DNA from 3 places in the Paenibacillus sp. RC84 genome. Region 1 is predicted to be linked to each of the others. Evidence: riboswitches for the same ligand, from Rfam matches in the RefSeq annotation. Region 1 holds a riboswitch; each other region holds the start of a gene.

Evidence for each region. Region 1 has a riboswitch for cyclic di-AMP ahead of ABH899_RS09860 (CAP domain-containing protein). Riboswitches for the same ligand answer to the same signal wherever they lie in the genome.
Region 2: it holds a riboswitch for cyclic di-AMP, as region 1 does, so the genes downstream of both, ABH899_RS05205 (3D domain-containing protein) here and ABH899_RS09860 (CAP domain-containing protein) in region 1, are expected to answer to the same signal.
Region 3: it holds a riboswitch for cyclic di-AMP, as region 1 does, so the genes downstream of both, ABH899_RS19550 (hypothetical protein) here and ABH899_RS09860 (CAP domain-containing protein) in region 1, are expected to answer to the same signal.

What each region holds. Positions count from the first base shown of each region.
Region 1 is NZ_JBGBYL010000003.1:540,559-548,000, forward strand. It holds gene ABH899_RS09825 (hypothetical protein) at 1-754, shown strand, start outside; gene ABH899_RS09830 (hypothetical protein) at 791-1,429, shown strand; gene ABH899_RS09835 (A24 family peptidase) at 1,444-1,959, shown strand; partial or broken gene ABH899_RS09840 (DUF6382 domain-containing protein) at 2,105-2,395, shown strand; gene ABH899_RS28590 (FHA domain-containing protein) at 2,804-4,057, shown strand; gene ABH899_RS09855 (Dabb family protein) at 4,132-4,422, shown strand; gene ABH899_RS09860 (CAP domain-containing protein) at 4,935-5,753, opposite strand; cyclic di-AMP (ydaO/yuaA leader) riboswitch at 5,760-5,895, opposite strand; gene ABH899_RS09865 (M42 family metallopeptidase) at 6,427-7,442, shown strand, end outside.
Region 2 is NZ_JBGBYL010000002.1:327,088-334,529, reverse strand. It holds gene ABH899_RS05210 (polysaccharide deacetylase family protein) at 1-726, shown strand, start outside; gene ABH899_RS05205 (3D domain-containing protein) at 775-1,740, opposite strand; cyclic di-AMP (ydaO/yuaA leader) riboswitch at 1,752-1,942, opposite strand; gene ABH899_RS05200 (hypothetical protein) at 2,207-2,428, opposite strand; gene ABH899_RS05195 (manganese catalase family protein) at 2,800-3,369, opposite strand; gene ABH899_RS05190 (spore coat protein CotJB) at 3,447-3,713, opposite strand; gene ABH899_RS05185 (spore coat associated protein CotJA) at 3,752-3,937, opposite strand; gene ABH899_RS05180 (glycoside hydrolase family 84 protein) at 4,167-6,752, shown strand; gene ytvI (sporulation integral membrane protein YtvI) at 6,924-7,442, opposite strand, start outside.
Region 3 is NZ_JBGBYL010000008.1:302,495-309,936, reverse strand. It holds gene kdpB (potassium-transporting ATPase subunit KdpB) at 1-1,504, opposite strand, end outside; gene kdpA (potassium-transporting ATPase subunit KdpA) at 1,525-3,204, opposite strand; gene kdpF (K(+)-transporting ATPase subunit F) at 3,265-3,339, opposite strand; gene ABH899_RS19550 (hypothetical protein) at 3,530-3,970, opposite strand; cyclic di-AMP (ydaO/yuaA leader) riboswitch at 4,088-4,266, opposite strand; cyclic di-AMP (ydaO/yuaA leader) riboswitch at 4,375-4,569, opposite strand; gene ABH899_RS19545 (carbon starvation CstA family protein) at 4,832-6,922, shown strand; gene ABH899_RS19540 (YbdD/YjiX family protein) at 6,915-7,118, shown strand; gene ABH899_RS19535 (YitT family protein) at 7,249-7,442, opposite strand, start outside.

The DNA.
Region 1 (7,442 bases):
CGATCTGGAGGGCAAGCCCGACACGGAAATTCAGCATGCCATGAGTTTGCTGGAGCGGCTTGGCCAAACGGGGGAAAGTATCCGCAATGAGCTTTTCGTAAACGAGTATGCCTTGTCTCAGTTTAACTATAGAACCTACGGGCGGGAATTGGACGGATCGGGGCAGCCAAAGCCGCTTCACGCGTTGTCCGAGCCGTCAGGCCATAAGCTTCCAGGCCAAGAAGTCGAGTATTTATTGTACGGATTCAATTCTTGTGCCAAAAACATGTCATCGGCTTATGGTGAAATGTTTGCTTTCCGTTTTGCAGTCCGGACGGTGGAAGAATTGATGGATCCGAAAAACGAACTGCTTCAGGCAGGTTCTCCGCTGCTGGTACTGCTGGCCAGTGCTGCCGAGGCAGCCGTCAAAGCTCTGGCGGATATGGACAGCTTAACCGAAGGAAAAGCAGTTCCGATATCAAGCAAACTGACGAACCCTTTGTTTACTTTCACTTATAAAGACTATTTGAGGATCTTTCTTCTCCTGCACAGCTCTGACACGAACCTGTTGGCGCGCCTTCAATCCTTGATCGAACTGAATACAGAGCGGACGTTGGATCACGCTGTAACTTACATACAGGGGTCCGCTGAATCCTCCGTATCCTTATGGTTTTTGCCGGGATTAATGAAACTGATGAACGGGACGGGCATTTCTTCCTGCGAAGTAAGAGAAAACAGGTGCCGCTTTATCAGTCGTGCGGATTTGGCGTATTAGATAACACGCGAACCGAACAGGACGGGAGCGATGCGTATGCGCATGTTTAGAAAAAGCGAGCAAGGGGGAATGGTGCTGGAAGCGGCGCTTATTCTGCCCATGTTCGTCGGTTTTATCGTCGCCCTTATCGTATGCATCCAGATAGCGGTAGCTGATATGGCGCTGCGGTCTGCGGTAAGTGAATCTACGAAGGTTTTGGCCGCGGGGCTTTATCCGGCGGAGGTACTGTACAGACAGGGTGAACAATCATTCGACCAGACGGCTCTCGCATCAGGGGCTCAGAATGTAGTCGATACTCTTCAAAACTTAAGAGAACAAGCCGCGCAAGCGGGAGAATTTATCGACTCGGTTGAAGCCTACATCCCGGATCCCGTAGTCGGACTTTTGGCATGGGTTCGCCAAGCGGGTGAAAGCGGTGCGGATGGGGTAAAGGAAGCGGCAAGTTCGGCACTCCGTGATGCCATGAAGCCGGTTGTGTACAGTTTTGCGGACAAACGGATTCTGAAGAAGGACCGGTTCCGCATCGGCGGGGTGACACTACCCAGTTTAACGAACCGGGAACGGGCTTATCTCGGTTTCGAAGTTACCTATGATTTCCCTCTTGCCGTTCCTTTCTTCAACCGTACGCTTGTTTTGAAAAAGAAAGCGCTGGAGCGGGTCTGGCTGGGCGCGTAAAAGGAGACATCACTATGGAGGAGCTGCTGCTTTCTCTTCTTATTCTGGCCGCGTTTGTAACCGATGTACGAAAATCGATTATTCCGAATGTCTTGACTGCCGCAGGTGCCGGTACCGGAATGATGTACCATCTTCTTACAAATGGCTGGAGCGGACTTGTTTTTTCTTTGGCGGGCTGCACGACCGGTTTTATTGCGCTTTTTATTTTGTATGCGGCAGGGGCGATCGGTGCGGGGGACGTTAAGCTGTTCGGGGCGATTGGAGCTTTAACGGGCGGGGTCTATGTTTTTACGTGCGCGCTTTATTCTTTATTATTCGCGGGAGCGATCGGCTTGTGTTTGCTTCTTGCGAGAAAAGAAGGAGTCAAACGGCTCGGGCGCTTGTTCGGCGGATTGGCCCTATGTTTGTTTCTTAAAGATTTGTCGTTCTGGAAAAGCTTGAAACAAAGTGATCAACTGCGGTTTCCTTTTATGTATGCGGTACTGCCGGGGGTTCTGGCTGCTTACTGGTACGGAAGCCTCGCTTTTTAACAGAAGCCCGTCAGAGATGCGAAAGGATGAAGCTATGGAAATATTCGGATTGAGGGCAAGCATACGATTGACGCAAGGCAGATGGCTGGAAGTGGGCATGGAAGAAGAGCTGAGCATTGAACGCCTAATGCCCGTGCAGCTTAAGATGCTTGCAGAAAACCCTATTCCGCGGGTACTGCCTTTGAAAGTGGAAGAGATCGATAGTCATGTCAGGCTGCTCTATAACCTGGCTTCAAGACGGTCTCTGGCAGCTATCCTTAAAGAGCGCAGTCCAGATCCCGCCGGATGTCTTCAACTACTGCACGAAGCGGCGGCTTGTGTAAGCGATAGCGGCAATTTTATGCTAAATGAGGCCCAGTTTGTTGTGGATAAAAATTACATATATATCGAAAGTGGCTGGGCAGACGTCTCGCTGCTGTGCCTCCCTATAAAGGAAATTCCGGTTGGATCTGCCTCCGTTATGTGGAGTGCGCTTGTTCGAGACTTGGGCAGTCGGCTTAAAGCGAAAGAGCGTGGAAGTCTCGAGAGACTTGCCAAGTACTGTGAGCATGAAAACTTCTCCGTTCGAGAATTTAAAAGGCAAATCTATCTGGAAATAAGTGGGAACTGGCTAAGTATTGAGGAAAACAGCGGGAAAGGAGGTGTGGAGTCGGACTCGATTGTTCGAACTTCAACCGTACCGGACTCGGAAATGCAGGACCCTGCACGTTTCTGTGAGCGGAGCGTTTATGCGTTTTCTGTTTTGCAGAAGCGAGCGCAAGATATTCCTGTAACGGAACCGCTACAGCTTCACAGAGAGAGTAACGATGTTGATGAGGGGCTTTTGCGAAGAGAGAGCGCACACATGTCCCAAGACAGGATTGGGTCGCCTCATAAGCTTGTGGGTGAAAGCATTACAGATCCCAAGCCGCGGGGTGCAGCAGAGAAGTTTATCCGAAGACGTCAACAAATTACTGCGGACGGCTCCGATTATCCTGTGCCTGTCGAAGGAAACCATACGGCTTCTGCTTCTGCCGCTTTGAGCTATGCGCATCCGGTCTCGCCGAACAAGGCCGCTTCCGATGCGGGTCCCGATTTGACTCCGGCATCCTTTGCAGTAGGTTCATCCGCAGCCGCTTCCGGAGCCGGAACCCGCTTTTCCGCGAGCGCTGAGGTAAATCCCACCGGCACCGGAGAGACTGTTCTCCGTACGACAGCTCCGCGTACCGCCTCACCGCCAACTGCAGCTCCAATCGCTGCGGCGCAAACCCAACCTGCTGCGGTTGTTGCGCAAACCGCGCCGCAGCCTGCTGCGGCTGTGCCGCTCAGCCGGCGGCAGACCGGCTCCGGCATGCAGGCGGCAGGGCACCCGCCGCCGCCTCACGCCGCGCCGCAGCCGCAAGCCGCGCTCGCCGGAGCGGCTGCCTCCGCGGGACCGCTTCCCGGGTCCCGCGGCAAAATCCTCGCGCTGGGAGGCGCATTCCTGATCATCGGGATGATCTGGAACGCTTATTTCAGCGCGCCCGGGCCCCCGCTGCTGTACATCAGCAGCGGAGCGACGCTGCTGGTGCTAGATGCCGCTTACGTACTGCTGGCAATCGGCCTTCCGGGCCGACGCAGCAGCCAGTTGAAAGAAGCGGCACCCTCCGGCAGCAGCCCGTATCCGCCTGCGGCGGAACAGGAGCCGGTGTCGCTCGAGCAGTACTACGCCGGACTGGGCGAACGTACGACGCTTCTGGCTCCGCCGCTATCAGCGGTGAACAACGCGGATGAAACCGTTTATCTCGGCGCTGAGTCAGCCCCGCCGCATGCGAAGTTCCGCCATCCCGTGCTCCAAGTGATGCGGGAAGGCCGGAAGGAAACGATTCTGCTCGACGCGGATTCTTTTATTATCGGGCGAGGGGTAGGAGATGCCGACTATATCGAAGATGTACTCGGAATCTCGCGGATTCACGCGCAATTTTTGCGGACACCTGAAGGTTATGCGGTCAAAGACCTCGGTTCGCGAAACGGTACGTTTCTAAACGACGGGATGCTCGTTCCTTATCAAATGGTCGCTTTGAAAGACGGGGATGTGGTGCGGATCATTCACACCGAATTTACCTTCCGATTCGGCTGACCGGTTCCTGTCGTGGAACGATAATGGTATAATGGGACGGGTTATTGAAGAAACGGGAAAGAGGAGAATGTCCAATGATTACACATGTCGTGTTTTTCAAGCTTAAAGACCGCAGCCCGGAGTCCGTCGAACAAGCAAGAGCCAAGCTGCAGAACATGGAAGGCAAAATTTCCGAACTGCTGCATATCGAAGTGGGCGCGGATGTGATCCATTCCGAACGTTCTTATGACTTGGCTTTGATTACGAAGTTTAACTCGCTTGAAGATCTCAAAGCTTATAATGTGCACCCCGTCCACCAGGATGTGCTCGCCTATATGGGCGAAGCCAAAGACGGCGTCGCTCCCTGCGTAGACTTTGAAAGCTAATCTATTCGAAAAAAATCAGGTAACACTCGTAAGAACTTGCCGTTTTTCGCGGCAGGTTCTTTTTATGGTGCAGCCGCCGGCAAAACACTCGATGTGAAAGTCATGGCTGCCATCATCTCTAGGTGAGCGGATTCCTACGTACCGATGTCATTCAACGCCGGAAGCCTCTTTCCGACTAGCGCAATGCCACTGCAACGCCATCTGAAGTATCACAACAGCATAAAGCTCTACTGTAGAATTCCCTTATCTTAAGGTTGCCGAAGGATTACCCGATGCCTTACTTCAATAAATCGTCCAGCAATCGTCCCACTTAGTTTCCCCCACGCCTTCTGTATTATGACTCCTTACTTCTACCCGGAGCACTAGGCCCCTAGCCCCCAGTTTTTTCGCAAAAAAAGCGGCCGGTTCCGGGTCAGGAACGGGCCGCTTTTCAAAGCTGCATTAGATTGAATTGTAGGATCAAATTATAGCCTTAAATTGTATATTCGCATTCGTGCATTTGCAAAATCGAATTAGTTCGCGATAAACTCTTGAACCCATTCGCCGTTATAGTAAGCGACTCCGATTTTCGTAAAGTTCGGGCTCAAAATGTTTTCACGGTGACCCTGGCTGTTCATCCACGAGTTCATCACATCTTGAGGAGTGCGCTGTCCTTTGGCGATGTTTTCGCCTGCATACGTATAGGAGATGCCATAAGATTTCATCATATCAAATGGAGATCCGTACGTCGGAGAGTTGTGATCGAAATAGTTGTTTGTATACATATCCTTCGCTTTGTCCAATGCCATCGCGGCAAGCGCGCTGTCGGAAGCGAGCGGTTTTAATCCCGCTTTGGCACGTTCTTGGTTCACCAGCGTTACGACCTGATCCGCGAATTCCGATTGGGAAGCGGCCGGTTTTTCAGCCGGTTTCGGTGCCGGAGTCGCGACAGGTGCGGACGGCTTGGTTGTCGGTTTCGGCGTGTTTACGGGTGCCTGAGTTTCCGGAGCGGGCTTGCTCGGTTTTGCCGGTGGTGCAGAAGGTTTCTGGGCTTCCGGTTTCTTTTCGGGCGCGGTTGGCGCGGCCGGTGCCTCGGCAGACGGTTTTTCCGCAGCGGGAGGCGCTGCCGGTACGACGATCTGCATGCCTTTCCAAATGAAATTCGAATTTTTCAACTGCGGATTCGATGTAAGAAGAGAGGCGAGATCAATGCCGTATTTGTTCGAAAGGGTCGCGAGTGTGTCCCCGCCGGAAACGTTGCACGGCTCGGCGGATGCGGATGCGGCGCCTGCTCCGAAAACGGACGTAAGAGCAAAAACACCAACGAGAGTTGCTTTTTTGATAGATTTCAAAGTAAAATCTCTCCTTTTTTCGGCCTGCGAGGTTAGCTGACGGATTCGGGTCAAAGAGCAATCACCCGGCCATGAGCATCATGGCTTCACCCCAAAAATGGGTTCCCCCGTGCTTCCGGAGAAGCTTCGGCCTTGTTTTTTTTTGCTTTCTGTCTGAGAAGAGGAGCCTGCATGATGCGCTGCTCTGCACTCTCTCCCGGAAGAAGCCTTTTAATCCTAGCATGCGATTTGCTAGATTTCACGGGACAAAGTTTTCCAGCCGCGGCCGGATTGTTTTTCCGGAAACGGGTTTATCGTTTGAAAACAACGGGGAAACAGTGTAGTATCACCAGTAAGAGAACGCTTTTGAAGGCATGCCAAATTGGCGTAAAATTCCGGAATTTACAGTCTTTTTTATGGGAATTTGCAAGATTGTAAATAAGTGAGATCTTTAAAAGGAAGTTCACCGGTTAATTTTTTCGGCAAAACCGTCCGGACAGATAGAATCCGGCGGATGTGCGACATTTAGGGTTGATGATAGAGGGATTTTCGGGGTATTAAGTAGAAGCAAGCCTTTACATAGCGCTCAGAAACGGAAACCGGCCGCCGGTCAGGCGGAGAGCTTTACCTTTGAACGGTTTCGTTTGCAGAGCGACACTACTCGTACCGGGATGGAAAAGGAGAGGTTGAGTTTATGGAGCAAGTAAACAGAACGTATCTGCTGGAAGTGCTGGACATGCTTTTGCAAACGCCAAGCCCGAGCGGATACACCCACCACATTATGGATAAAGTGAAGGCGGAAGCCGAGAAGCTGGGCTACAAGCTGGAACTGACGAATAAAGGCTGCGGCATCATTACGATTCCGGGCAAACGGAGCGATTACACGATCGGGCTCTCGGCTCATGTGGATACGCTCGGGGCGATGGTGCGGTCCATCAAGGACAACGGGCGTCTGCGCCTCACGTCGGTGGGCGGTTTTATGATGGCTGCCATCGAAAACGAGTACTGCCGCGTTCATACGCGCCAGGGACTCAGCTATGAAGGCACCATTTTAACGACTAAGCCTTCGGTTCACGTTTTTCCAGATGCGAGAGACCACAAGCGCCTCGAGGAGAACATGGAAGTTCGCCTGGACGAACTGGCTTTTAACAAGGAAGAGGTACAGAAGCTGGGAATTCGTGTCGGGGATTTCGTGTCATTCGAGCCGCGGGTCCGCATGCTGGAGAACGGGTATGTCAAGTCCCGTCATCTCGACGATAAAGCGAGCGTGGCCGCGCTGTTCGCTCTTATGGATCTTCTGAAGAACGAGCTGATCGAACCGGCCTGTACCGTTAAAATCATATTGACCACTTACGAGGAAGTCGGCCACGGGGCTTCCTACATCCCGGCCGACATTGATGAGCTCCTTGCCGTCGACATGGGAGCCATGGGGGACGATCTGACCTGCACCGAGCAGGACGTCTCCATTTGTGCAAAAGATTCCAGCGGCCCTTACGACTACGCGATGACCTCTCAGCTTATCCGCCTCGCGGAACATTCCGGGATCCGCCACGTGGTGGATGTGTACCCGCAGTATGGTTCGGACGCTTCGGCGGCGCTCCGCGGAGGCAGCAACATCCGTGCGGCGCTGATCGGCCCCGGCGTTCATGCCTCCCACGGCATGGAACGCACGCATGTGGACGCCATCGCGGGAACGGCCTCTCTGCTGCT
Region 2 (7,442 bases), on a different contig from region 1:
AAAGACGTTCCCGTTCAGAAGCATCATCAGGAAGCGAACGCCCTTCAGAAAACGGAGCAGCGGAAGCTAAGCTTAGCCGAGATTCATCACAAATACCCGGCGGTTTTCCGGATGAGAGGAACCTCCCAAGGAAAAAAAATCGCGCTCACGTTTGATGACGGGCCCGATCTCAAATATACCCCGCAAGTGCTCGATATTCTGAAAAAGCATCAGGTGAAAGCGACCTTTTTCGTGATCGGAAGCCGCGCTCAGGCACATCCCGAGATTATCCGCCGGATGGTGCGGGAGGGTCATGTCGTGGGCAACCACTCGTACAGCCATCCTTTCATGCCCAAACTGACCGCCTCGGAATTTTCTTCGCAAATTATGCGCACCCAAGAGGTCATCAAACCGTTGACCGGTTATACGCCCAGATTGGTGCGGCCTCCTTACGGAGCCATCAATGAAGAGCAGGTGCGCTGGATGTCCGATCATCACCTGCTGGCCGTGAACTGGGACGTGGATTCCCTCGACTGGAAAGGACTACCCGGCAAGCAGGTATACCACAATATTGTGGACAACGCCCGGGCCGGTTCAGTTATTCTGCAGCACAGCGCGGGAGGAAACGACAAGCACGATCTCAGCGGTACGGTCACGGCCCTTCCCGATCTGATCCGTTCCTTGAAATCGAGCGGATACAAGCTGGTCACGATTCCGGAACTACTGGGAATTTCCAAGGATTTGTAACGCACAAAAGACGGGAGCATTCGCTCCCGCCTTCTTTCCGGCTAATGGTTATTTAAGAATGTATACTTTCACACTTTGATAGCCAAAGTTGTTTACTTTATCTTTGGAGCCCGGAACGAAAATATCGATCCGGTTGCCTTTGATCGCGCCGCCGATGTCCGTCGCTTTGGCGATCATTCCCTTGGCCGGAAGGCCCGGGAAAGCATAACCCGTTACATATACGGTGGAGCCGAGCGGAATTACTTTCGGATCGACCGCGATCGTGCCGACGGTCAGTTTGTTGCCGTAGTAGTCGATGCCGGCATATCCGCCGTTCTCGCTCGGGTCAGCGGAATAGGCCGATGCCTTGATATTCAGCGCTTTTTTGTATTGAACCTGTTTACCCGCCGCGGTTGTCAGCGTCTGGCCGGATTTTGTGGAAGCCGATGCCGCTTGGGCAGCCGGTTTCTTAACGGCCTTCTTCTCCGCGGTTTTTTTCGGTTCGGGAGCCTGCGGTTTGCCGCTCTTTTGAAGAGCCTCCGAAGGTTTTATGGAGTCCGTCTGACTTGGCGAGGCCGATGCAAGCTGAACTTTGGCCGGTGCCTGGGCCGGGACTTTTACCTTCGCTTTTAAAGCTTTAAGCTGCTCGAGGGCCGCTTCCCCCACAATTTTCAGCTCGCTGCCTGCCGGCAGGCTAAGCGGATCCGCATCGGGATTTAACGATAAGAGGTCAAGAACGTCCATATTCATTTGGGAAGCGAAGTTCCACATGGAATTTGGCTCGGAAAGCACCAGGGTTTGATTTTCCGGTGTCACCAAAGATTGGGTAAGCTCCGAATCGGCTGCTTGTCCTACGGTACCGGTCATACCGGCTGCAATCTCCTGATAAGATTTAGCCAGTTTCCAATACAACAGGCCGTCGTTTTTAGCCGCTTCCGTTTCAGCCGCCTGCGACTGGAATGCGGAAGATGCCGCCACCACTGCGCCTAGCAGCAGAGTAGCGCATGTTTTTTTCCAATGATGCTTTAAAGCCATAGTTGATGTACGCTCCTTCTCGGTATTGCCTACGAGGTTAGTTGTCGGGTTCGGACTGAGAAGTCGCCCACGCTGCTGCCAGCGATTCACCCCTATCGGACGCCGCAGTCATACACATACGGTTCCGAAATAAATCATCCCCCGCACCTCATCCACTCCTGGTAAATCCGGGAAACGGAAGAAGTTTCGGCTCTCTACACAAGCTATCACATACATCTTTAGAAACAAACACACACAAATTGGCAAAAAACAACCTTTTCATTTTTTTAATCCACCGGTGAACCTGCTGTAAAAAGCTGTTCCATCAAGCCTATTTGATCCTGCCCCGCCTTTTCGGCCGGAAAAACCCCAGAGAGAAAATTAACGCCATTCTCACAATCAGCTTATGTAATTCTCATGCGTTTCTCATAAAAGGCATTGTTTCTTCACCATATATCCAGGAAATTCATCCCATAGGAGGAAACCTTTATTTGGCGATTCGTTTCCTTTCTCTCGGCTTTTCTTCTATTTTCACGGCTGCCTGGCTTTGTACCGATTCTACAGTCGGCCTCTTCTTCCCCTCGTAAATATCATCGAAAGGACGAAACGGCACGTAATCGGACCGGTCGAATTCCTTCGGTTTGCGCAGACCTAATGATGCCGCTAAAAGAACTAACATGCCGATCAGCAGACTTAATGTGATCCCCATAATAGCAGCCTCCTCCTTATTCCAACCTATAGGTTTCGCTCTTAAATTCTTGCTAACTTATTCCATTTTATCATACTTATAGGTAAAATGTGGTATTTTTACGAAAAGCTGACGAACTTTTTAAGATTTTTCGTAAATACGACATCATTTTTGCCAATGTCCGGCTCCTAACAGCCGCTCCTATAAGACCTGCGCCATTAAACGACTGTTTACTTGTAACCTTTATATAAGTAAGACACCTTCAGAAGGGGAAACGTTCCGGAAAAATTAGTAATCTTATTCAATTTTTCCATATCTATTGAAATCGTCGGCTCGGTTATCTTAAAAATTGCCGAAAAAAGACGGGTTTCCCCGTCTTTTTGTCCAGACCGCTAGAAAATTTTCTGGGCCGCCCTTTCGTCTTTAAGAATTTCTACCGCTTCGCGGAAACGCATCGAATGGATGATCTCACGTTCACGCAGGAATTTCAGCCCATCCTGGAGATCGACGTCGTCCGTCAGGTCAATGAGCCACTGATAGGTGGCGCGCGCCTTTTCTTCCGCCGCGATATCTTCGTAAAGGTCGGCGATGGGATCGCCCTTGGCTTGAATGTAGGCTGCCGTCCACGGTGTGCCAGCCGCATTTTGGTAATACAAAGCCGAATCGTGGTTGACGTAATATTCGCCCAGGCCCGCGGCTTTTAGCTGGTCGGGAGTAGCGTCTTTCGTAAGCTTGTAGATCATCGTCGCAATCATCTCTAGGTGAGCGAATTCTTCTGTCCCGATATCATTCAGTACCCCGATTACTTTGTCCGGAATGGTGTAACGCTGGTTCAAGTAACGCAGCGCGGCAGCAAGTTCCCCGTCCGCACCCCCGTACTGCTCGATCAGAAGTTTGGCCATGTGCGGATCGCATTTGCTTACACGAACCGGATACTGCAATTTCTTCTCGTAAATCCACATCGGAATCCCCCGTCTCCTTAAGCACAACCGTGCTTGTTCTTCCGTCCAGGCCGTTCATACAGTTTCCTCTACACATGTCACACCTGCCAAGGCCAGGGAGCTTCGGCCCACTCCCAAGTCTGCTGCGGCAGCGCATTTTGCCCGTACTGCAGAAGCGGTCCGTACAAACACTCATATTCCAGCGCGATTTGCTTCCGTTTTTGGGAAAATTCATTGAACTGCTGCAGAGCGTTGCCATCTTCGGGATGAGTGTCCAGATACAAGGTCAGTTCGACCAGTACGAAATCGGCCGCTTGCAGGTCGTGCAGAAGCCGGTAATAATTTTCATCCAGTTGTTTGTGCATACGGTTGTCGTTCCCCTCTCTTTCGATTTCGGACCGGGTTAGCACTTGGATTCGTAGCTGCTGTACAGCTCCGGCCAAAGGGTACCGAGCCTCAAAGCCTCGTAAGGGCTAAACTGCGGCAGGCACATGGGCTGGAACTTGATGAACAGGTTCGGCGGAGTTACATACGTTTTGACGAGCTTCGGCGGGCAGGGGTCGAACGGCCCCACGAAAGGATGATACATGCGGACTTCAGGATACAATGCGCTTCCTCCTTGTAACCGGTAATGGTGTGGCTCTGCAATACCATATGGCATCCGCCCAGGGATGGTATGGGCATCCGCCCAGATTTACGAAATAAAAGCGGAATAATCCGCAAGATTGTCATCTCTACCGTCTCTATGAATATCCTATGATAGAAAGAGAGACGATCCGGGGAAGCCTTTTCCCCTTTAAAAAAAGGAGTGAGATGGCATGACACATCATCTGAAAGCTCCCTTTCTGACCCCGCCCCCACAGCAGGTGGAATACAGCGGGTACACCGTCCCTTTGTATGCAACCGCCGGAATCCTGGCAGGCGCGGATACGTCCCCCGAAGCTCTGCTGGAGCTGCGGAGTCTGCTTATCGGGTCCGGCGTCAAGCGCGTCGTTCCGTGCAAGGACTGGCATTCCGCCGCCAAAATGCCTCTGGCCGTCTATATCGGCAAGCTGCCGGCCGATCCCGCCGTACAGCGGGAATTCCGGAGCCGGCGCAGCGGCGACCCCCTCGGAATTCCCGAAGAGGGCTACACCCTTGCGGCGCGGCGCAGCAAACGCGGCGGCAGCATGATCGTGCTGGCGGGCGCGGATCATACCGGCACCCTTTATGCGGTCCGCACGCTTAAGCAGCTCATCCGCAAAGGCCCGATGATGGCCGCTGTGCCGGCTGTCACGATCCGGGACTTCCCCGCGTTCCCCGTAAGGGGCGTTGTGGAAGGGTTCTACGGCGGTCCGTGGTCTCCGGACGACCGGGTCAATCTGATCGCTTTCCTCGGCGATCATAAAATGAACACGTACCTATACGCTCCGAAAGATGATCCGTACCTGCGCGGACGCTGGCGGGAGCCGTACCCGGAGGAAGAGCTCCGCCATATCCGCAGGTATGTGGATGCGGCCGAAAAAGCCGGTGTCCGCTTCGTTTACGCGCTCTCGCCCGGGCTCGATATCTGTTTCTCGTCGAACGAGGAATTTCAGAAGCTGGCTGCCAAAGCGAGCCAGATGTGGACGCTCGGAGTCCGCCATTTCTCTCTGCTTATGGATGATATTTTCCAGAATCCCAACTGTGCGGACGATGTACAGAAGTTCGGCGGGGACGAGAGCCCCGCTGCGGCTGCGCAGGCTTATCTGCTAAACCGGTTCAACCGCGAGTTCGTGCAAGCGCATCCCGGCGCCTCCAGGCTCATTACGGCGCCGACCGAATATTATCAGGACGGCTCCAGCCCTTACCGGAAACGCTTTGCCGAATTGGTAGATCCGGGCATCCTCATCTGCTGGACGGGGATCGGCATCGCTCCGGCGGTTATCACTTCCGGGGAGGCCGAGCGGATTCACAAGGTGTTCAATCACGATATGCTCTTGTGGGATAACTACCCGGTGACGGATTATGTGCGGGAGAAGCTGTTTCTCGGGCCCTTGGAGGGCAGAGACGCCGAGCTGCACAAGCACGGCCAATTCGGCTATTTGTCCAATCCGATGGAGCATTTGCAGGCCTCTTTGCTTGCTTTGTTCACTTCAGCCGAGTATGCCTGGAAGCCCGGTGCCTATAAACTCTGGGAATCCTGGGAAAGATCTCTGAAGGAATTCGGCGGGCCTCTGTATAAGGAACTGCGCATTTTGGCGGAAAATCATTTATCCTCCGCCGTCCACGCCGGTGAATCTCCGAAGCTCACAGCTCTTCTTGCGGCTTTCTGGGAAGATTTCGAGAAAGGCACACCGGAGAAAGCTGCCGCTCGTTTGATCGCCTACTTCGGCTCTATGCGCAGGGCAGCCTCACGTTTGAGTCAAATGCACAATCCCGATTTCGTAAGGGAAACGGCGGACTGGCTGAAAAAAATCGACTTTTACGGAAAAGCCGGTGAATCCGCCGTTTCCCTGCTTCTGGCGATGATGCTGGGCAGTGATGAAGAGGCCGATGCCCGGTACTCCGCCTACGCCGCCGTTCTCACGCAGGATACCGTCGACATCGAGGTAACGGATCCGAGAACAGGCTCACGCCGTATCGACGGCGAAAATCGTGAGCGGGGTGAATCCGAGCTTATCCGGTATACATCGGTATATGGGGCAAGGACCGGGACGAACGAGTGGGGCTACGAGGTGACGGTCGTGAACGGGCGCATCATCCGGGAAGGCGGCAATAACTCGGTCATTCCCGCCGACGGCTACGTACTCAGCCTTCACTCGGGCCAAGACAGAGAATGGTTGAAAAGCATGACGATAGTAGGCGCTAAAGTGGACATCCGTGACGGGAGTGTAACCATTTCAGTCGAAAACGGAATCTACCCGGTCCCCAACAAAAAGGTTTCGGCCGACGGAGTTATGGAGCCGTTCCTACAGCGGGTCACGTCAGCCTACGAGATGTATGTCCGGTGGCGTGAGAACCGCGGGTTCACCGACCCGATCAGCACACTTCCCGCCTGGGAAAGCAACGTGCTCGCAAACATGACCGACGGCAGGGCGGATACGTATTTCTGGAGCGGCAGAGCCCCGCAATCCGGAGATTACGTGGGCGTAAACCTGGGGCAGCCGGCACAGGTACGCCGGGTCCGCATCAGCCTGGGCCATCCCGATCCGGCAGCTCCGCAGGCAGGCGACCTCATCCGCAGCGCTTCTCTGGAAGCTTCGCTGAACGGCCTCAGCTGGACGAAGCTCGCGGAATTTACGGAGCAGCGGGAAATTGATTTCACTCCCGCCGCGCCCTTCCGCGCTCACTTTGTCCGGCTGAAAAGCAGCGCGGCCCAGACGGAGTGGGTCATGGTCCGTGAGTTCGACGTCACGGCGGACCGCGATCAGGCGGCGAACTGAACGAGGGCGGAAGCCGTACTCCGTTAAAGCTTCGCCAAGGATACTTCGGATGGTTCGTAGTGTACATTTTTATTGGACGGCAGCTTGATCTCTACGGGCCGTCATCCAAAAAAGCCTGTCGTCCGGAGCGCAAGCTCGGGACGACAGGCTTTTGTACACCAAACAGACCTTCTAATCCAGGTTAATCTTGAATTGCAGCAGTCCGACCTGCCGCATCGTTTGAAAGAGAATGACAATCAGCGGGCCCAGGAACATGCCGGCCACACCCATCAACTCGAACCCGATGTATAAGGAAACCATGGCCGCAAGCGCGCTAATTCCGACCGAGTTGCTTAAAATTTTGGGCTCGATAACGCGGCGGGCCAGCGTGATGACGATAAACAGCAGCATGATCTGCATAGCCATACCCGGATCGCCAAGCAGCAGCCTGTAAATCGCCCACGGCAGAAAGACGAGTCCCGTTCCGATCACCGGCACGAATTCCATGAACATGACAAGCAGGGCAATCGCAAGCGGATAGTCCGTCCGGATAAACAAAAGGCCGATCAAGGTAAGCACATAAGTGAGCATCGACATCATGACTTGGGCATACATAAATCCGAACAAAGCCTGACGGAGGGAAAGGATCAGTTTTTCAACTTTTTCACGGGAACGGTCATCGAACATATTCAGGAAGGATTGCTTCAATAC
Region 3 (7,442 bases), on a different contig from region 1:
CAATCTTATCCTCCGGCTTGCTCTCGGCGATAAAGCCGTCCACACCGGCTTCCTTGGCGATAGTAGCCGCCGTCAGCGGGTTGTCGCCGGTGCACATGATCGTTTTGATGCCCATTTGGCGCAAGGTATCGAACCGTTCCTTCATGCCGGGCTTCACGGTATCCTTCAAGTAAATCAGGCCGTACACTCTTCCATCCACGGCAACGGCAAGCGGGGTCCCGCCTTCCGTGGCGATCGCGTCCCCGTTAGCCTTAAGATCGGCGGGAACCGTCCCGCCCTGCTCCTGCACCCAGCGGACGACGGCGTCTACGGCGCCTTTGCGCACTTTTCTGCCGTCTTTCAGGTCGATGCCGCTCATCCGGGTTTCCGCTTTAAAGTCGATGAACTCCCCGCCCTCCGCAAGAGAGGCCTCGTAAACCAGGTTCTGCTTCTTCATCAGCTCCAGCACGGAGCGTCCTTCCGGCGTTTCGTCTTTAATCGAGCTGACGGCCGCCCAGGCAGCCGCTTCACCCGCGGAAGCGCCGCCTACCGGGATAAATTCGCTGGCCATCCGGTTTCCGAACGTGATGGTCCCCGTTTTATCCAGAATGATCGTATTGATGTCACCGGCCGCTTCGACCGCTTTCCCCGACATCGCCAGGACGTTGAACTGGGTGACCCGGTCCATCCCCGCGATCCCGATTGCGGACAACAGGGCGCCGATCGTCGTCGGAATGAGGCAGACGAGCAGGGCGATCAGTACGGCCGTATCCAGCTCGACATTCACGAACCCCGCAATGGGCTTCAGCGTAACGACCACGATCAGAAAAATAAGCGTCAGCGTGATCAGCAGCGTGTTCAGCGCGATTTCGTTCGGCGTCTTCTGGCGGGACGCTCCCTCGACGAGGGAAATCATCCGGTCGATGAAAGATTCGCCGGGATCGCTCGTAATCCGTACCCGGATCGCGTCGCTCACGACCCGTGTGCCGCCCGTAACCGAGCTGAAGTCTCCGCCTGCTTCTTTAATGACCGGCGCGGATTCCCCCGTGATCGCCGATTCATCGACAGAGGCCAGACCCTCAATCACTTCGCCGTCGCCGGGAATCATTTCTCCTTGGGCGACGGTAACGATATCGCCCTTGCGAAGCTCCGTGGACGGAACGACTTTAATGCCGCTGCCGACCACTTTGTTAGCCTGGATTTCCTGCTTGGACTTCTTAAGCGAGTCCGCCTGGGCTTTCCCCCTGCCTTCCGCCAGCGCCTCGGCAAAGTTGGCGAACAGCACCGTGAAGAGCAGAATCAGAAACACCGTCAGGTTGAATCCGATCCGGTCCTGCGTTCCGAAGTAGCCGGGAAGTACCGTCATCAGAAGGACAATGAAGGTTCCGATTTCTACCACGAACATAACGGGATTTTTCATCATCGTAACCGGATTTAATTTAAGAAAGCTTTGCGCGACCGCCTGTCTGACGATATCTCCGCTCAGCATCGATTTTCGTTTCGCTTGAGAAGCATTTGAACTCATCCGTTTTCACCCCATCGTTTTTAACGCAATGTCAAATATTCGGCCACCGGACCGAGCGCGATTACCGGCAGGAAGGTGAGCGCCCCAATGATGACGACCGTACCTACCACGATTCCGGTAAACAAGGCATTGTCCGTACGGAACGTACCGATTGTTTCCGGGACCCACTGTTTACGGCCCAGGGAGCCGGCCACACCCAGAAGGGCAATGATCGACACGTAACGGCCTAGCAGCATCACAATTCCCGTGGAAATGTTCCAGAACGGCGTATTGTCTGCCAGCCCCTCGAAGCCGGAGCCGTTATTGGCCGCCGACGACGTGAACTCGTACAGCACCTGTGAGATTCCGTGGAATCCCGGATTGGTGACGGCTCCTTTGCCAAGCTCCGTCATGAAGGCGATCGCCGTCGGAGCCAGGATGATAAGCGGATGCGCCAGAATTGCAACGGCGATCAGTTTCATCTCGCGGGACTCGATTTTGCGTCCCAGAAACTCCGGGGTCCGGCCGACCATGAGGCCCGCCAGAAAGACCGCCAAAATCGCGTACATGAGCATATTGACCAGCCCGACTCCGTCCCCGCCGAATACGCAGTTCAGCATCATTTGAGCGAGCGGAACCATTCCGCCCAGCGGGGTGAGCGTGTCGTGCATATTGTTGACGGTTCCCGTCGTCGCCGCCGTCGTTACCGTAGTGAACAGCGCGGACTGGGCAATGCCGAACCGCACCTCTTTGCCTTCCATACTGCCGATGGACGAATCCGCGCCAAGGGCGTTCAAGGCAGGGTTACCGGCCTTTTCCGAGAAGAAAGCGACCGACAGAAAGACCAGGAACAAGGTCATCATCGCGGTGAAAATGACCCATCCCTGCTTCCGGTTCTTCGCAAACCGCCCGAAGGTATAGGTTAATGAGGCCGGAATGCACCACATGGACAGCATTTCGATCACGTTAGTCAGCGGAGACGGATTTTCAAACGGATGGGAAGAGTTCACCCCGAAGAAACCGCCGCCGTTCGTACCCAGATGCTTGATGGACACAAGCGAAGCTACCGGACCGATGGCGATTTGCTGCTCCCCGCCTTCAAGCGTCTTCGCGGCCACGGTCGGATCCAGCGTCTGCGGCACCTTCAGGCCGACAAGCACCAGCGCGACCACGATAGCCAGCGGCAGCAGCAGGCGGGTGTGTCCTTTTACAAAATCCGTAAAAAAGTTGCCGATGGTATTGCCTTTGGACGTCAGTCCGCGGATAAACGCAATCGCTACAACGATGCCCGTTACGGCGGACGTGAACATCATCATCATGATGACCGCCATCTGCGAGAAATAGGACAAGCCCGTTTCCCCGCTGTAGTGCTGCAAGTTGGTGTTCGTCATAAAGCTGATGATCGTATTAAACGACAGCGTCGCTTCCATATTGTCGATCCCGTTCGGGTTCAAAGGAAGAACACGCTGCAGACGGAGGATCAGATACCCGACCGCCACAAGCACAATGTTGGTCAGCACAAGGCTGCCCGCATACTTCTTCCACGTCATGCCGTTCTCGCTGCGGATACCCGCAAGCTTGTAAATGGGCCGTTCCAGCCAGCCGAACCATTTGTCCGTCCGGTTTCTCTCATTCGAAAAAACATGATAAATATAAGTCCCAAGCGGTTTCACCAGCAGGCAAAGCGCCGCGATTACGATTACGATTTGCACAATCTCCATGGATTCCTATCCTCCTCAACCAACTCCGCGCTAGTCGTTCACCGGCTGCCCGAAGGCGCCCTAAAATTTTTCGGGATGTATGAGCGCGTATATCAGATACAGGAAAAGCCCTGCCGTAAAAAGCGCGATGATCATCATGTACGGCCGCCTTCCGAGCCTTCCACGACATGGTCACACCAGGTCAGAAAACCGTAAAAGATGAGATAAATGACTGCCAGCAGCAGAATCATATAAAGGTCCGTCATGTGTGTCGGCTCCTTTCTTTCCTATTTATAGGTTCGTTTTATAGGTTCATTCATGATCGTTCGGACAGTGAATTTAAACGTCAGCGCAAAACTTCCTCGGGCACTTGGCCCGGTGCTGCTCCAAGCAGGAAAGAGACCTGACGGGTATTCGTATGCACCACATGGTCGGCGCCGAGCGCTTTATAAATCAACCGCGGTGTGGCATTCGTTTTCACCACGAAAATCGTTCCGGTTGTCCAGCTGCGGACCATCTGAAGATACCGGCAGCAGAGCGGCAGGCTGTCTTCGAAAAGATAAACGTCACCGATCGGAAGCTCGGGGACTTCCCAGGCTTCGTGGCGAACGGTGTCCACTTCCACGATGTGCCGGACTCCCAGCTTCTTCATCCGCTGTCCTTCTGCGGGGTTGTTCACAAGCGCCGCGAAGGGTCTGCGGTAAATATTCAGCAGTTTAATAAAGTTCTCGCCGGTGACATTCGGTGCGGAAACCAACGTATAGGTTTGGATCTTTCTCTCGTCCACTTTTTATCCCTCTTTCATGTTTTGGGCAGCAAAAAAAGAAGCCTGCGGAAGAGGAACTCTTCACGCGGCTTCTTGACGGTCACAGCCTAAAAAGACTATAGCCGAAGCGCGATAGCAGTCGCCTCTCTCGGTACGCTTACGAGGTTAGCTGTCGGATTCGGGCGTGAGAGTCGCCCTACCATGACGGCACGGATGCCGCTTCTGGATTCACCCCATGAGGACTGGCCGTCAGGCCTGCAAGTCCTCGTTGGTTCCCCCGTTTTCCGCTTCACACGGAAACTCAGCGATAAAAACGCATGTTCATTTGTTTGGCACATTTTTCATTTTCGGATGTTTTTGAACATAACAAAACCACAGCGAAACGAAGTCCCTGTGGTCGATGCCGATCACAAGCTTCTTCAACCCCTCCCGAACTCATGCGCTTACGAGGTTAGCTGTCGGATTCGGGCGGTGAGAGTCGCCCTACCTGATTGCCGGGTCCATGGGTTCCGGCGCTTCAGGATTCACCCCTGCAGACAAGGCTCCGGCTCTCACACCGGATCAATGCTGCGATGGTTCCCCCGCTTCCCCCGGATGGGGAAATTCAGCGAAAGCAAGAAACTGTTTTTTTCAATTGATGGAATGAATGTTACACCTCCGCACGTGCTTTGTAAAGATATGGGGAGATTGGTTTTAAACCGATTTAAGCCAAAGAAATCCCCTAATGCGCTTACATTTCTACTTTTTGTGCGCTAGCTTGTTAATACGTCGAAAATCTCACGTTTTTGAAAACGGTTTGGACATCCAGCCTCTTCCCACACCGGAAAAACCTGCTATACTACTTGTAAACGTTCCCATATTAACCAGTAAGGAGGCATGTTTATGAAAATCGGATGGAAATCAATCTTGCTCTGGGGGGTGATTTCCATTGTCGGCGCGTTCGCTTTCGGGCTTGTCGCACTTAATCGCGGGGAAACGATCAATGCCGCCTGGCTCGTTATCGCAGCCGTCAGCTGCTATGCGGTCGCCTACCGGTTCTACAGCCGTTTTCTCGCCCGCAAAGTCTTCGTGCTCGACGACAACCGGAAAACACCCGCAGAGCTGAATAACGACGGCAAGGACTATGTGCCGACGAACAAATGGGTGCTGTTCGGGCACCATTTCGCGGCCATCGCCGGCGCGGGTCCTCTCGTAGGCCCCGTACTTGCCGCCCAAATGGGCTATCTGCCCGGAACGCTGTGGATTATTCTCGGCGTTATTCTGGGAGGCGCCGTCCAGGACTTCGTGATTCTTTTCGCTTCAACTCGTAGAAACGGTAAATCGCTGGGCGATATGATCAAGGACGAAATCGGCAAGGTGACGGGCACGATTGCCATGCTCGGCATTCTGGGCATTATGATCATTCTTCTCGCCGTGCTCGGCCTCGTCGTCGTCAAAGCGCTGATCGGCAGTCCGTGGGGCATGTTCACGATTGCCGCCACCATTCCGATCGCCCTCCTGATGGGCGTGTACATGCGCTACATACGGCCCGGCCGGGTCGGGGAAGCATCGCTCATAGGCGTCGTGCTGCTCGTTCTGTCGCTGATCGGAGGCAAGTTCGTCGCCGAGAGCGCGTCGCTCGCGCCGCTCTTCTCCTTCAGCGGGGAAACCATCGCTCTGATGATGATCGCCTACGGCTTTTTCGCTTCGGTCATGCCGGTTTGGCTGCTTCTGGCGCCCCGCGACTATCTCAGCACGTTCCTGAAAGTCGGAACGATCATCGGACTGGCGCTGGGTATTATATTCGTTCTGCCGGATCTGTCCATGCCGGCCACGACCCGGTTCATCGACGGAACCGGTCCCGTTTTCGCCGGAAATTTGTTCCCGTTCCTGTTCATCACCATCGCCTGCGGCTCCGTATCGGGCTTCCATGCGCTGATCTCCTCCGGGACGACGCCCAAAATGCTGGAGCGCGAATCCCACGCGCGCCCGATCGGCTACGGCGCGATGCTGGTCGAATCGTTCGTCGCCATCATGGCGCTGATCGCCGCCTGCATCATCACGCCCGGCACCTACTTCGCGATTAACTCGTCGGCGGCGGCCCTGGGCGGTACCGATGTGGCGACCGCGGCGGCAACCATCACGAGCTGGGGCTTCACCATCACGCCCGAGCAGTTGACTACGCTGTCCAAGGATATCGGCGAGAGCACCATCCTCTCGCGGACGGGCGGCGCGCCGACCTTCGCCATCGGCATGGCGCAAATCTTGTCCGGCGTGATCGGCGGCAAAACGATGATGGCGTTCTGGTACCACTTCGCCATCCTGTTCGAAGCGTTGTTCATCCTGACAACGATCGACGCCGGTACCCGCGTGGGGCGTTTCCTCATCCAGGATCTGCTCGGCTATGCCAGCAAGTCGCTAGGGGATACCCGGTCCACGGTAGGCAATCTTATCGCTACGGCTCTCTGCGTGGCGGGCTGGGGCTATTTCCTCTACCAAGGCGTTGTGGACCCTCTGGGGGGCATCAACTCCTTGTGGGCGCTCTTCGGCATCGCCAACCAGATGCTGGCCGGCATCGCGCTTGTGCTGGGGACGACCATTTTGTTCAAAATGGGCAAAAAGGCGTACGCTTGGGTCACGCTCCTGCCCACAACGTGGCTGCTTATCGTGACCATGTCCGCAGGCTGGCAGAAGCTGTTCCACGAGAAAGCGAACATCGGCTTTCTTTCTCACGCCAAGCAGTTCCAGAGCGCGCTGGACAGCGGCAAAATCGTCGCTCCGGCCAAAACGGCCGCGCAGATGAAGCAGATCGTGATGAACGATTACATCGACGCGGCCTTGTGCGGATTTTTCATGATCGTGGTGCTGATCGTGTTTATCTCGGCCATCCGCGTCTGGCTGAAGGCGATTTCGAACAAACCGCTGGACCTTTACGAAGCCCCGTATATCCCGCGCAGCGGGCAGGGCAGATCCGAGGCGACGAAATATGTTTAAGCGCCTGAAACTCATCTGGAGCTACCGCAATCAGTTTATCCATCTGATGGTGGGCGTCCCCCACTACGAGACATATGTGGCTCATATGAAAAACGCCCACAAGGACCAGCCCGTCATGAGCCGTGCGGAGTTTTTCCGGCAGGCCCAGGACAACCGATATGACGCCAAGGACGGGAAAATCTCCCGCTGCTGCTAGGTGTTTGCGGCAGCACGCTACAGGAGCACGCTACGGTAGCACGCTACGGCAGCAAAAAAAACCAGCAGCCCTATGGGCCGCTGGTTTTTTCCTTTTCCCTCGCGTCTGCAGGGGAAGTTGTTTGCAAGGATCAGTGGATATCCTTTTTCTTAAATTGTCCGCCCTTCACGTCGTGAATATTGCCGACGGCAATAAAGGCGTTTTCGTCCCATTCTTCGACGATGGATTTCAGCTTCGCTTCTTCCAGACGCGTAATGACGGTGAAAATCACCTTCTTGTCGTCGCCGGTATAAGCGCCTTCCCCATGAAGGTAAGTCACGCCAC